DNA from 2 places in the Marinococcus salis genome. Region 2 is predicted to be linked to the other one. Evidence: riboswitches for the same ligand, from Rfam matches in the RefSeq annotation. Region 2 holds a riboswitch; the other holds the start of a gene.
The links. A riboswitch is a leader RNA that binds a small molecule or an ion and turns the genes downstream of it on or off. The one in region 2 is predicted to bind thiamine pyrophosphate.

Region 1: it holds a riboswitch for thiamine pyrophosphate, as region 2 does, so the genes downstream of both, thiD (bifunctional hydroxymethylpyrimidine kinase/phosphomethylpyrimidine kinase) here and tenA (thiaminase II) in region 2, are expected to answer to the same signal.

The regions. Positions count from the first base shown of each region.
Region 1 covers NZ_JBQOJB010000001.1:77-5,307, reverse strand. Annotated here, with positions in the region: gene ACTTK6_RS00020 (efflux RND transporter permease subunit) at 1-2,668, shown strand, start outside; TPP riboswitch at 2,710-2,809, shown strand; gene thiD (bifunctional hydroxymethylpyrimidine kinase/phosphomethylpyrimidine kinase) at 2,906-3,718, shown strand; gene thiM (hydroxyethylthiazole kinase) at 3,735-4,538, shown strand; gene thiE (thiamine phosphate synthase) at 4,548-5,201, shown strand.
Region 2 covers NZ_JBQOJB010000006.1:143,216-148,446, forward strand. Annotated here, with positions in the region: gene ACTTK6_RS07925 (MFS transporter) at 1-673, opposite strand, end outside; gene ACTTK6_RS07930 (MerR family transcriptional regulator) at 681-1,109, opposite strand; TPP riboswitch at 1,228-1,331, shown strand; gene tenA (thiaminase II) at 1,469-2,164, shown strand; gene ACTTK6_RS07940 (ECF transporter S component) at 2,164-2,757, shown strand; gene ACTTK6_RS07945 (ABC transporter ATP-binding protein) at 2,754-4,409, shown strand; gene ACTTK6_RS07950 (energy-coupling factor transporter transmembrane component T family protein) at 4,402-5,160, shown strand; gene ACTTK6_RS07955 (flavodoxin domain-containing protein) at 5,228-5,231, opposite strand, start outside.

The DNA of each region.
Region 1 (5,231 bases), on a different contig from region 2:
TTTAGAGGAAGTGGCCGTCGGGCAGAATGAATCCGGTGATACGGTCACTGTGAGTGATGTAGGGGAAGTTGAACGGACCACTGAAGAGCAGACAGCCTACACCGAGGTGAATCAGGAAGACGGAATTCAGATGACGGTGCTGAAAGAGTCGGATGCCAATACGGCGCAGGTGTCTTCCGATTTTAACGAAACCCTCGACGATTTGCTTGAGGAAGACCAGTACAGCGACCTTGAAACGACGATTATTTACGACGAAGGTGAATACGTCCAGCAGTCCATAAACAGCGTAGCCCTGGCGTTAATTGCCGGTGGCGTGTTTGCCATGGTTGTGCTTTTCTTCTTCTTGAGAAACTTAACTACCCCGCTCATTATCGGTATTGCAATACCGTTTTCGGTAATTGTGACATTTGCATTTCTTTACTTTACCGATGTGAGCCTGAACTTAATGACAATGGGCGGCCTCGCCCTTGGAATTGGGATGCTTGTCGACAATGCGATTGTCGTTATTGAAAATATCTACAGGCATCTGTCAATGAAAAAACTCCCTAAACGGGCTGCTCTCGACGGTACAAAAGAAGTGGCCGGGGCGATTACGGCTTCGACACTGACGACAGTTGCCGTGTTTTTACCGATTGTCTTTATTTCCGGTATTGTTGGTGAGATATTTCAGGCCTTTGCCCTGTCAGTAGCCTTCAGTTTACTTGCGTCCCTTCTTGTAGCTGTAACGGTCGTTCCGATGATTGCAAGCCGGGTGCTGAAGCCCCTGCCGGAAGACCGGGAGCAAAAACGTGAAAAGTCCCGGCCAATGAGATTTCTGGACCGCTCGATCCGCTGGGTGCTTGGCCACCGGGCTGTCGCTCTGATCCTGACAATTCTCCTGCTTATTGGTGGCGCCGGAGGCATTGCCCAGACCGGAGTCAACTTTATTCCGACTACGGACCAGGGCTTTTTCACAATTGATGTTGAAAAAGAGAACGGCACCAATCTGGAGACAACGGGAGAGACAGTAGACGAAATTGAAAGTGTACTTGAAAATCAGGACGAGATCGCAAGCTATATGGCGGTTGTCGGTTCGGGCGGCAGCGGAGTTGCAGCCGGAGGCGGCGGCAGCTCCGGATCCAATGAAGCTTCTATTACAGTTACAATGGAAGACTTGGAAGACCGTGATATATCAACAGAAGAAATGATTGAAGAAATTGAATCCGATGTGGAAAATACGGACGAACAGGCTGACATTTCGCTTTCCTCTTCTGCGGCTATAGGCGGTGGGGAAGCAAATTCTGTAGAGTTTACGCTCTCCAATGAAAATGAAGAGAGGCTGGCTGAGGACGTAGAGGCTGTGCAGTCGGAGCTGGAGAGCGAGAACACCATTCGGAACGTAGAAACGTCGGATGAAGAAACTGCTCCGGAGATTCAGGTGCAGATCAATGAGGACGAAGCCCAGGACAATGGACTGACACCTGCTGAAATAGCTCAGACAGTGAACAGCACAACAAGCGGTGAAGTGGCGACAACGATTCAGACGGATAATGAAGGGCCACTAAACGTCAACGTGCAGTATGCGGAGGATTCCCTGGAAAATCAGGAAGATCTTGAAAACCTGCAGCTTTCTACCCCGCAGGGGGACTATATTAGTTTAAGCGATGTGGCCACGATTGAAGAAGGTCAGGGGCCGGCAGTCATTAACCGGCTCGATCAGGAGCGGAGTACGGAATTTACCGTTACGTATGGCACTGGAACGAGCTTGAATGAAACCTCGACGCTCATTGAAGATACGATTGACGACGTTGATACCGGTGCAGCGACGAGCTTAAATTTCTCCGGCGAACAGGAACTGCTCAATGATAGTATTCAGAGTCTTGTGTTTGCCTTCCTGCTGGCCGTTGTGTTCATTTATCTCGTGATGGCCGGTCAGTTTGAGTCATTTAAATATCCATTTGTGGTAATGTTCAGCGTACCACTGGTTGTCATCGGGGTAATGCTTGGCCTGTTTGCCACTCAGACACCGCTTAGTATTACCGTGTTCATCGGTTTGATTGTGCTTGCAGGTATCGTTGTAAACAACGCTATCGTGCTCGTGGATTATACGAATCAACTCGTGGAACGGGGCATGCCGGTAAGAGAGGCAGTAATTGAATCCGTGAAAAAACGGTCACGCCCAATCTTAATGACGGCCTTTACGACGATTCTTGGTGTGCTTCCGCTTGCCCTTGGATTTGGAGAAGGTTCGGAAATCCAACAGCCGATGGGTATTGCGGTCATCGGTGGTTTGATCAGCAGTACATTCCTTACTCTCTTTATCATTCCGACGATTTATACGCTGTTTACAAAAGAAACTCGAAGTATGAATAAGAAATTCGCCATGCCGGACGGAGGTTATATGTACGGCTGGGAAGTAGAAGAACGGCGTAAGGAACGGGAGAAGAGAGAGCAGGAAGAGCGAGACGCTGAAAAACAACATGCCGAAGAAGAACCACCAAAGGATGAAAATACAGAAGATAGCCGGGAACCGGAGAAAGTAGAAGATAAAAAGCGTGAGGATTTGTCGCGGGATGAAATTCTTCATCTTCTCGAACGTATTGTCGGTAACTCGGATAAACAGGAACGAAGTCGTTCCTCCAATGATCAGGACCACAACAAAAATACCAGCGATGATGAAAAAAATTGACATTAGGACTAGGTATCACGTACGATTAAGAAAAATAGTAAGGAATCCGCTAGGGGCGCTTGCGCTGAGACAAGAACGATTCTTGGTCCCTTTGAACCTGATCTGGGTAGTACCAGCGTAGGGAAGTGGAGCTTCGTTTTATACTACACGTACGTATATGCCAAAGCTCACTCCCTCTTCAAGGGAGTGAGCTTTTTTTGAACCTGGGCAGGATTCCTGTAAAGGAGGATGTAACGTATGCCACAAGTACCGAAAGTATTAACAATTGCCGGCACAGACCCTACCGGCGGGGCTGGCATTCAGGCTGACCTGAAAACATTCCAGGAGTGCGAGGCTTATGGGATGTCTGCTATAACGAGCGTACTTGCACAGAATACGACCGGCGTTCAGCAGGTGGAACACATGAGCCTTGAGCTGCTTCAGGCCCAGCTGGATTCCGTATTTGATGACATCATGCCGGACGCGATCAAAACCGGTATGATTGCAACACCGGCAATGATTCGGACCACGGTGAATATGCTGAAAAAACACGAACTGCCCGTAGTCATCGACCCCGTGATGGTTGCCACAAGCGGAGACTCCCTGGCTGAGGAAGAAACACTCGAAGTGATGAAGCGTGAATTCCTCCCTACGGCGGCGGTCGTTACGCCGAATATGGCGGAAGCAGCAAATCTGACAGATCTTCCGGTGCACACCCTTGAAGACATGGAAGCAGCAGCAAAGAAAATCGTCGATGAGTTAGGGGCCCGGGCAGCACTTGTTAAAGGCGGCCATATGAAAGAAGACGCGGTCGATATTTTGTATGTTGATGGAGATATTCATTATTTTCGCTCCCCCCGGACGGATACGAAGCACACGCACGGGACCGGCTGTACTTTATCAGCCGCGATTGCAGCGAAGCTTGCAAGAGGCAAGTCTATTTATTTAGCCGTGCAGGAAAGCAAAGAATATATTACAAATGCAATTTCGAATCCCCTTGAAATCGGTAAAGGCAACGGCCCCGTTAATCACTGGGGCGCGCGTGTGCCACTCGATCAATTATTAAAATAAAAAGTGAGGGACCGGCATGAAAGCAAAAGAAGTTATACAACTGCTCGAGGAAGTAAGGAAAACGCGCCCGCTGATTCATAATATTACGAACACGGTAGTAACCAATTTCACTGCAAACGGGCTGCTCTCCATGGGAGTCTCCCCGGTAATGGCAAACGCACCGGAAGAAGCAGCAGAAATGGCCAAGGCGGCGAATGCCCTCGTGATCAATATTGGCACACTGAACCGTGAACAGGTGAAGGCAATGCGGATGGCCGGCATAGCGGCAAATGAAAAAGGCATTCCCGTTGTTCTGGACCCAGTAGGAGCAGGAGCTACTGCTTACCGGACAGAAACGGCACTTGCTCTTCTCGAAGAGCTGGATGTGGCACTGATCCGGGCTAATGCGGGAGAAATGGCTGCATTGCTTGGTGAAAGTGGAACTGTCCAGGGTGTGGATGCCTCGGGGGAAGCAGATAATTCGAAGATTGCCAAAGAAGCTTCAAGAAGATTTGAAGCAATAGCAGCCGTTACCGGCGTAGAGGACGCGGTGGCCCATCAGGGAGAGGTATTTATCGTACAGAATGGGCATACGCTGCTCACGAAAGTTACCGGTACCGGCTGCCTTCTCAGCTCCGTCGCAGCTTCATTTTTAACCGTGCAGCATTCTGCTGGAGCGGTGGCAGCAGCGCTTGCCTATTACGGTGCGGCAGCGGAAATCGCAGGCAGTTTAACGACAAGAGAAGGCCCGGGCTCGTTTCAAATTGAATTATTAAACGCTCTTCACGCAACGCAGGAAATGGATCTGCGCCACTATATTCGCGTCAAACAGGAATCGTAGGAGGACGGAATGATGGAGAAGCAGATGCTGAAGCTGTACTTTATTATGGGAAGCAACAATACGGGCGGCCGGGAGCCGGAACAGGTACTGCAGGAAGCTCTTCAGGGCGGCATTACCTGCTTTCAGTTTCGTGAAAAGGGAAAGGGCGCCCTGCCTGAAGAAGAAAAATGGAAGCTCGGTCGAAAATTGAAGGCGAAGTGTGCCGAATTTCATGTGCCATTTATTGTTAACGATGATGTGGACATGGCGATCCGGCTCGAAGCGGACGGGATCCATATCGGACAGGAGGATGATCCGGCTTCCAAAGTCAAGGAACGCTGTCCCTCGCGGATGGTGATCGGAGTATCCGTGCGCACTATTGAAGAAGCGCACCAGGCCGCAGCGGACGGTGCGGATTATCTTGGGGTAGGACCGATGTTTGCGACGGACACTAAAGAAGACGCCAAAGCCCCGGTGGGCCTTGAAGGCATCCGCCGGCTCCGGGCGGAAGGAATTACGCTCCCGATTGTAGGAATCGGCGGCATCGATGTCTCAAATGCTGCTGAGATTGTGGAAGCGGGGGCTGACGGAGTATCACTGATTTCTGCCATCAGCCTGGCAGACGCACCGGAGGAGGCGGCGAGAAATCTGCGGAGCCGATTGGACGGAGTTTCTGGAAGATAAATCAAATAAAGCACCGGCGGGCCTGTCTAT
Region 2 (5,231 bases):
AGTAAGCAAGCACGACAAAAAAACCATAATAATAAAACATGCCGGCAAGCGCACCCTTAATGAACGGCCCGTGTGTAAAAAGATGACGAAGCTCCTGCCATCCAGCCGTAGCTTTAGCTTTTTTAGGAGCGGGCGGATGGACGAAAAAGATAACTAAAATAAAAGCGATAAGCATTAAAAGACTTGTACCAAAAAAAGGAGCACGCCAGGATAGATCCCCGAGAAGGCCGCCTACAAGCGGACCGCCGGCGAGGCCCAGGCCAATTGCCGCCTCATACATACCTACCGCTGTTTCCACGCTCCTCGAGAGAGCGATTAACAGGGTCATAGCAGTGGCGAAAAACATAGCGTTGCCAAGCCCCCAGCCGCCGCGAAAAAGGGCCAGTTCAGTAATGCCTCCCGCCACACTGCAAAGCAGGGCGAAGGCTGTAACGATCAAAAGCCCGGCGCTCATCAGCCGTTTATCACCAAACCGGCTCGAAAGGATCCCGGCAGGAATCATCATGCAGGCCATCACTAAAATATAGGACGTAAAAAGCAGCTCCACCTGCCAGTGAGAAGCACCGATAGAAGCCGCGATGGAAGGAAGGACGGGGTCCACGACGCCGATACCCATAAAAGCTAAAAATGTGGCGAAGATCGTAATCCACCGTGCCCTGGTTTGAATATTCATAAAGCAGTCACTTCTCCTTATTGAATGAAGATAATACGTTGTCAGCTTGGTTTTTCAGATTTTCCATTTCCGTTTTAAACGTTGTCATCTGGTTGATTTTTTGGTCGAGCATATCAATCTGGGCCTGAAGGCTATCAGAAATTTGTTTCAAATCCTCGTGCTGCATCGTCGTTTCCTGTACCGACTGGTAGTGGCTATAGACTGTTTTTACCTGCTCTTTCAAATCGAGATACTGCTGCAGCTCCTGAAGAGAAAACCCAAGAACCTCCTTTGCGGTTACTACATTCTGCAGACGTTCAATATCCTGGTCATCGTACACTCTGGTTCCTTTTTCTGTACGCTCTGGTGCTGATATAAGACCAATTTGTTCATAATAACGTATTGCACGTTTCGTTAAGCCTGTGGTTTGAGCGGCTTCTTCAATTTTGTACAGCATGCATCACCCTCCTGTTAAGTTTCATGATATAACCTTAACGTTAACGTCATATTTTGTAAAGGCAAAATGGGGCTTTGACTTTCTGAAATAATGTGATACAGTGTAGACAACTTAATAGGGAATCCGCTAGGGGTGCCGGTAACGGCTGAGATAAGGACTATCCTTAATCCCTTTGAACCTGATCTGGTTAAGGCCAGCGTAGGAAAGTGGAGACGGTAGAATACGTCTATATCAGAAGCAGCAGCTTTATAATAGCGGACGTTTATTCGAAGCCACTCCACCAATGGAGTGGCTTTTTTTGCTCCATTGGTCTTTACTGCCCGTAGTGGTTCCCTCCTAATTTAAAGGAGGAAGTAACAATGAAATTTTCAGAGCTTTTATGGCAGGACACAGAGCACATTTTTGAAGCCTGCTGGGAAAATCCATTTGTGCAGGGCATCGGGAAAGGTGATGTCCCAAAAGAAGCTCTTATCCATTACGTGAAGCAGGATTTTGAATACTTAAATGCCATGATCAAGACAAAAGCAATTGGGATAACAAAATGCACGTCCAGAGAAGACATGATCATGTTTAAAGATACCATTGATTTTGTGTTAAACAGTGAAACGCACCCGCACCATAATTTATGTGCGCAGGCGGGAGTGGCTTATGAAGAATTGCAGGGCTACGCGCTTGCCCCGGCTTCCCAGCATTATGTGCTTCATATGCTGCACCATGCTGAAAAGGGCACACTTGGCGATGTGATTGCGGTAACGCTCGCCTGCCCGTGGGTGTATTTGTATGTGGGTGAAAGGCTGATGAAAGAAGTGAATCCGAACGAGGACCATCCGTTTAACGACTGGATTCGTTTCTACGGAGACCGTGAAGAGCGGGAAATGTACAAATATATTGACCGCCTTGATGAACTGGCAGAAACAGCTACAGAAGAAGAAAAGCAGCGTTGGCGGACGTTATTTATGGAAGGGTGCCAGCTCGAGTATATGTTTTTTGAGGACGCGTATCATGCAAAAGACTGGCCCTTTGCCAGAACATTAACAGACGGAAAAAAAGCTTAATGATAAACAAACGCTTAAACCTCAGGGATATCGTCGTTATCTCATTTATTTCAGCTGTTCTTGGTGTCCTTTATCTTCTTTGGGTACTGCTCGGACAAATTGTTACGGGCGTCCTCGGGCCAGTTGGGGGCGGACTGATGGCAGGCTTCTGGATCCTCGCTCCGGTAATATGCGCCTATATCATTCAAAAACCAGGAGCGGCGCTGCTGGCAGAGCTTATTGCGGCTGGCACTGAAGTTATGGCCGGGTCTGTGAGCGCGGGAGCAGTGCTCGTTCTCGGCTTCACGCAGGGGATTGCCGCAGAAATTATTTTTGCCATGTTTTTCTACCGAATCTTTCGTCTGCCGGTATTAATGCTTGCCGGAATGGCAGGGACGTCTGCTGCATTTTTAACCCAGTATATTCTTTATGGATTCAGTCAGTACGCAGGTTCTGTTGTTGTATTTATGCTGGTAACCATGCTTATAAGCGGTGCTCTTTTAGCCGGGTGGGCAGGGAAAAGCTTTACAGACGCCCTGGTAAAAACAGGCGTTCTCGACCGCTTTGCTCTTGGCCGCCAGCGTCGGGAAGGGCAGCAGAGGAACGCTGTATGATTTATGCAGAGAATGTAACCATTGCATATCCTTACGCTGAGCCTTCGGTAGAGGGTTTTTCGGCTGAAATACGTACTGGGGAAAACGTGCTGCTGCTCGGCCCGAGCGGCTCGGGTAAAAGTACGTTGGCACTGGCCCTTCAGGGAATTCTTCCGCGCTCAGTAGAGGCAGAAGTGTCTGGTGAATTGAACGTATTCGGAGAAAATCCAGCGGTGAAATGCATTACAGAGGCTGCCAGAGAGGCGGCTCTGTTGTTCCAGGATCCCGATACCCAATTCTGCATGCCGACAGTGCGGGAAGAGCTTGTATTTACGCTTGAGAACCTGCGCGTACCTGCGGAGGATATCGAAGGCCGGATGCTTGAAGCCTTGCAGTTCACAGGCATGCTTTCTTGTATTGACGCCCGTATTGACATGCTTTCCGGAGGGATGAAGCAAAAAATAGCTGTGTCCTGCATAGCTGCTGTGAATCCGGAGATCTGGATTTTGGATGAACCGCTCTCCCAGCTCGATCCGGTAAGCCGTGAAGCAGTGGCCGCACTTCTTGGCCGTATTGCAGAAGCCCCTGATAAAACATTAATTTTGATTGAGCATCAGCTAAATGAAGTGATGGAGTGGGTGAGCAGGGCGGTCGTATTGAACCGCAATGGTCAGGTGACAGCGGATGGAAGCCCCGGCCGTATATTTTACTCCCACGCTGCTGTACTCGAAGCAGAAGGAGTGTGGCTGCCTGCACCTGCAGAAGCGGGAAAAAAGTTGCTCAGAAAGACGGAGACAACCAAAGCTGCTCTTCCCGTCACTTTGCGGGAATGGGAGGTGTTTGCAGCGGATTACCCTGTTGCCGAGGTTCATGCATCTCTGCCGCAGTCGAAACAGGGGGGTGAGCCTTCTCAGAAGCCGCCTGTCCTGAAGGTGGAACGGGCGGCCTCTGCCTATAGTATGCAGACGGTTTTCGAAAACGTGTCTTTTTCCCTTTACCCTGGAGAAATGACTGCCGTCGTAGGGGCAAATGGAGCTGGGAAAAGCACACTCGCACGAGTTCTTACCGGATGGGAGCCTATTAAAAGCGGTACCGTGTATGTTAACGGACAAGATATAGCCGGTCTGAAGCCGTACGAAATTGCCAAAACCTTCGGGATTGTTTTTCAACAGCCCGAGCACCAGTTTCTAACGCCGACCGTAGAAGAAGAAATACGCTACGGAATGGAGATAGCAGGATGGTGCGAGGAAGATATTGTTCAGCAGACAAATGAACTGTTGATTCAGTTTCAGCTCGGCCATATTCGGAAAAACCATCCGTTTCGGCTCAGTCAGGGGGAAAAACGGCGTCTCTCAGTGGCAGTAATGGTGACAAACAACCAGTCCATTTTAATTTTGGATGAGCCGACGTTTGGGCTTGATAAGCGAAATGCTGATGCTTTGTTTGAAGTGCTGGAGCAGTGCCGGCAACGCGGAAAAGCGGTTCTCTGGCTGACGCATGATATGGATCTGGTTTATACAAAAGCGGCACGGGTCCTTGCGCTGGCAGAACGAACGCTTGTCTACGACGGGAGTGTAGAAGCATTTTTTGATGGCAGCATAGACTTAGGAAAAATCGGTGTCCGGCTGCCTTCGGTACAGCTTATGCGCCTAGGAGGGGGCAGCCATGCTTGAAGAGCTCCAGACCCGGGACGCTTTTTTACAGCGGGTACATCCAACGCTGAAGCTGCTCAGCCTTTTCACTGTATTTTTCTTTATGATTTTCATTTATGATATATGGCATCCACTTGCTGTGCTGGTGCTAACTATTGCTGCCATCTTCTTTCTGGGAAAAGTGCCGTTAAAGCTGCTGCTCATACTCCTGCTCCCGTTTGCACTTTTTGGTTTCAGCTTTGTATGGCTTCAGGTGGTTTTTCCTGAAGAAAGGGGTGCTACGGTTCTTTTTTATGTATTTCACATGCCGGTGGCTCTTGAAAATATCCAAACAGGTGTCTCGCTAGGCTTAAGAGCGATGGTGTTTGCTTCCTGGTCGCTTCTTTTTGTCCTCACCACCTCTCCAGTGAGTTTAGTGATGAGTTTGATACAAAAATGGCATATGCCTCCGAGTATTGGATATGGAATGATGGCAGCCTACCGTTTTCTTCCCCAGCTTCGAAAAGAACTGGTGGTAATCCGCAGAGCCCGGCAGATTAGAGGAATGGGTTCAAAGCCCAGAATGCGGGAGTGGAAAGAGGCAGGGGTGCCATTGATGGCAGGGGCTGTACGAAAAGCAGAAAGAACAGCCCTGGCGATGGAATCCAAAGGGTTTGACGGCTCGAGAAAAAGAACGAGGTATGTGCAAATGAATTATAAAAAAACGGACGTCTGGTTTACTGCCGGCTTTATACTGTTTATTACTGTCGTTTTTCTGCTGCCCCTGTCGTAGCAGGGCAGCGGAATTGATTAAAATAACCCCAGGGGCCGTGGGCCTCCGGGGTTAGTCGGGTTGCCGGTTAT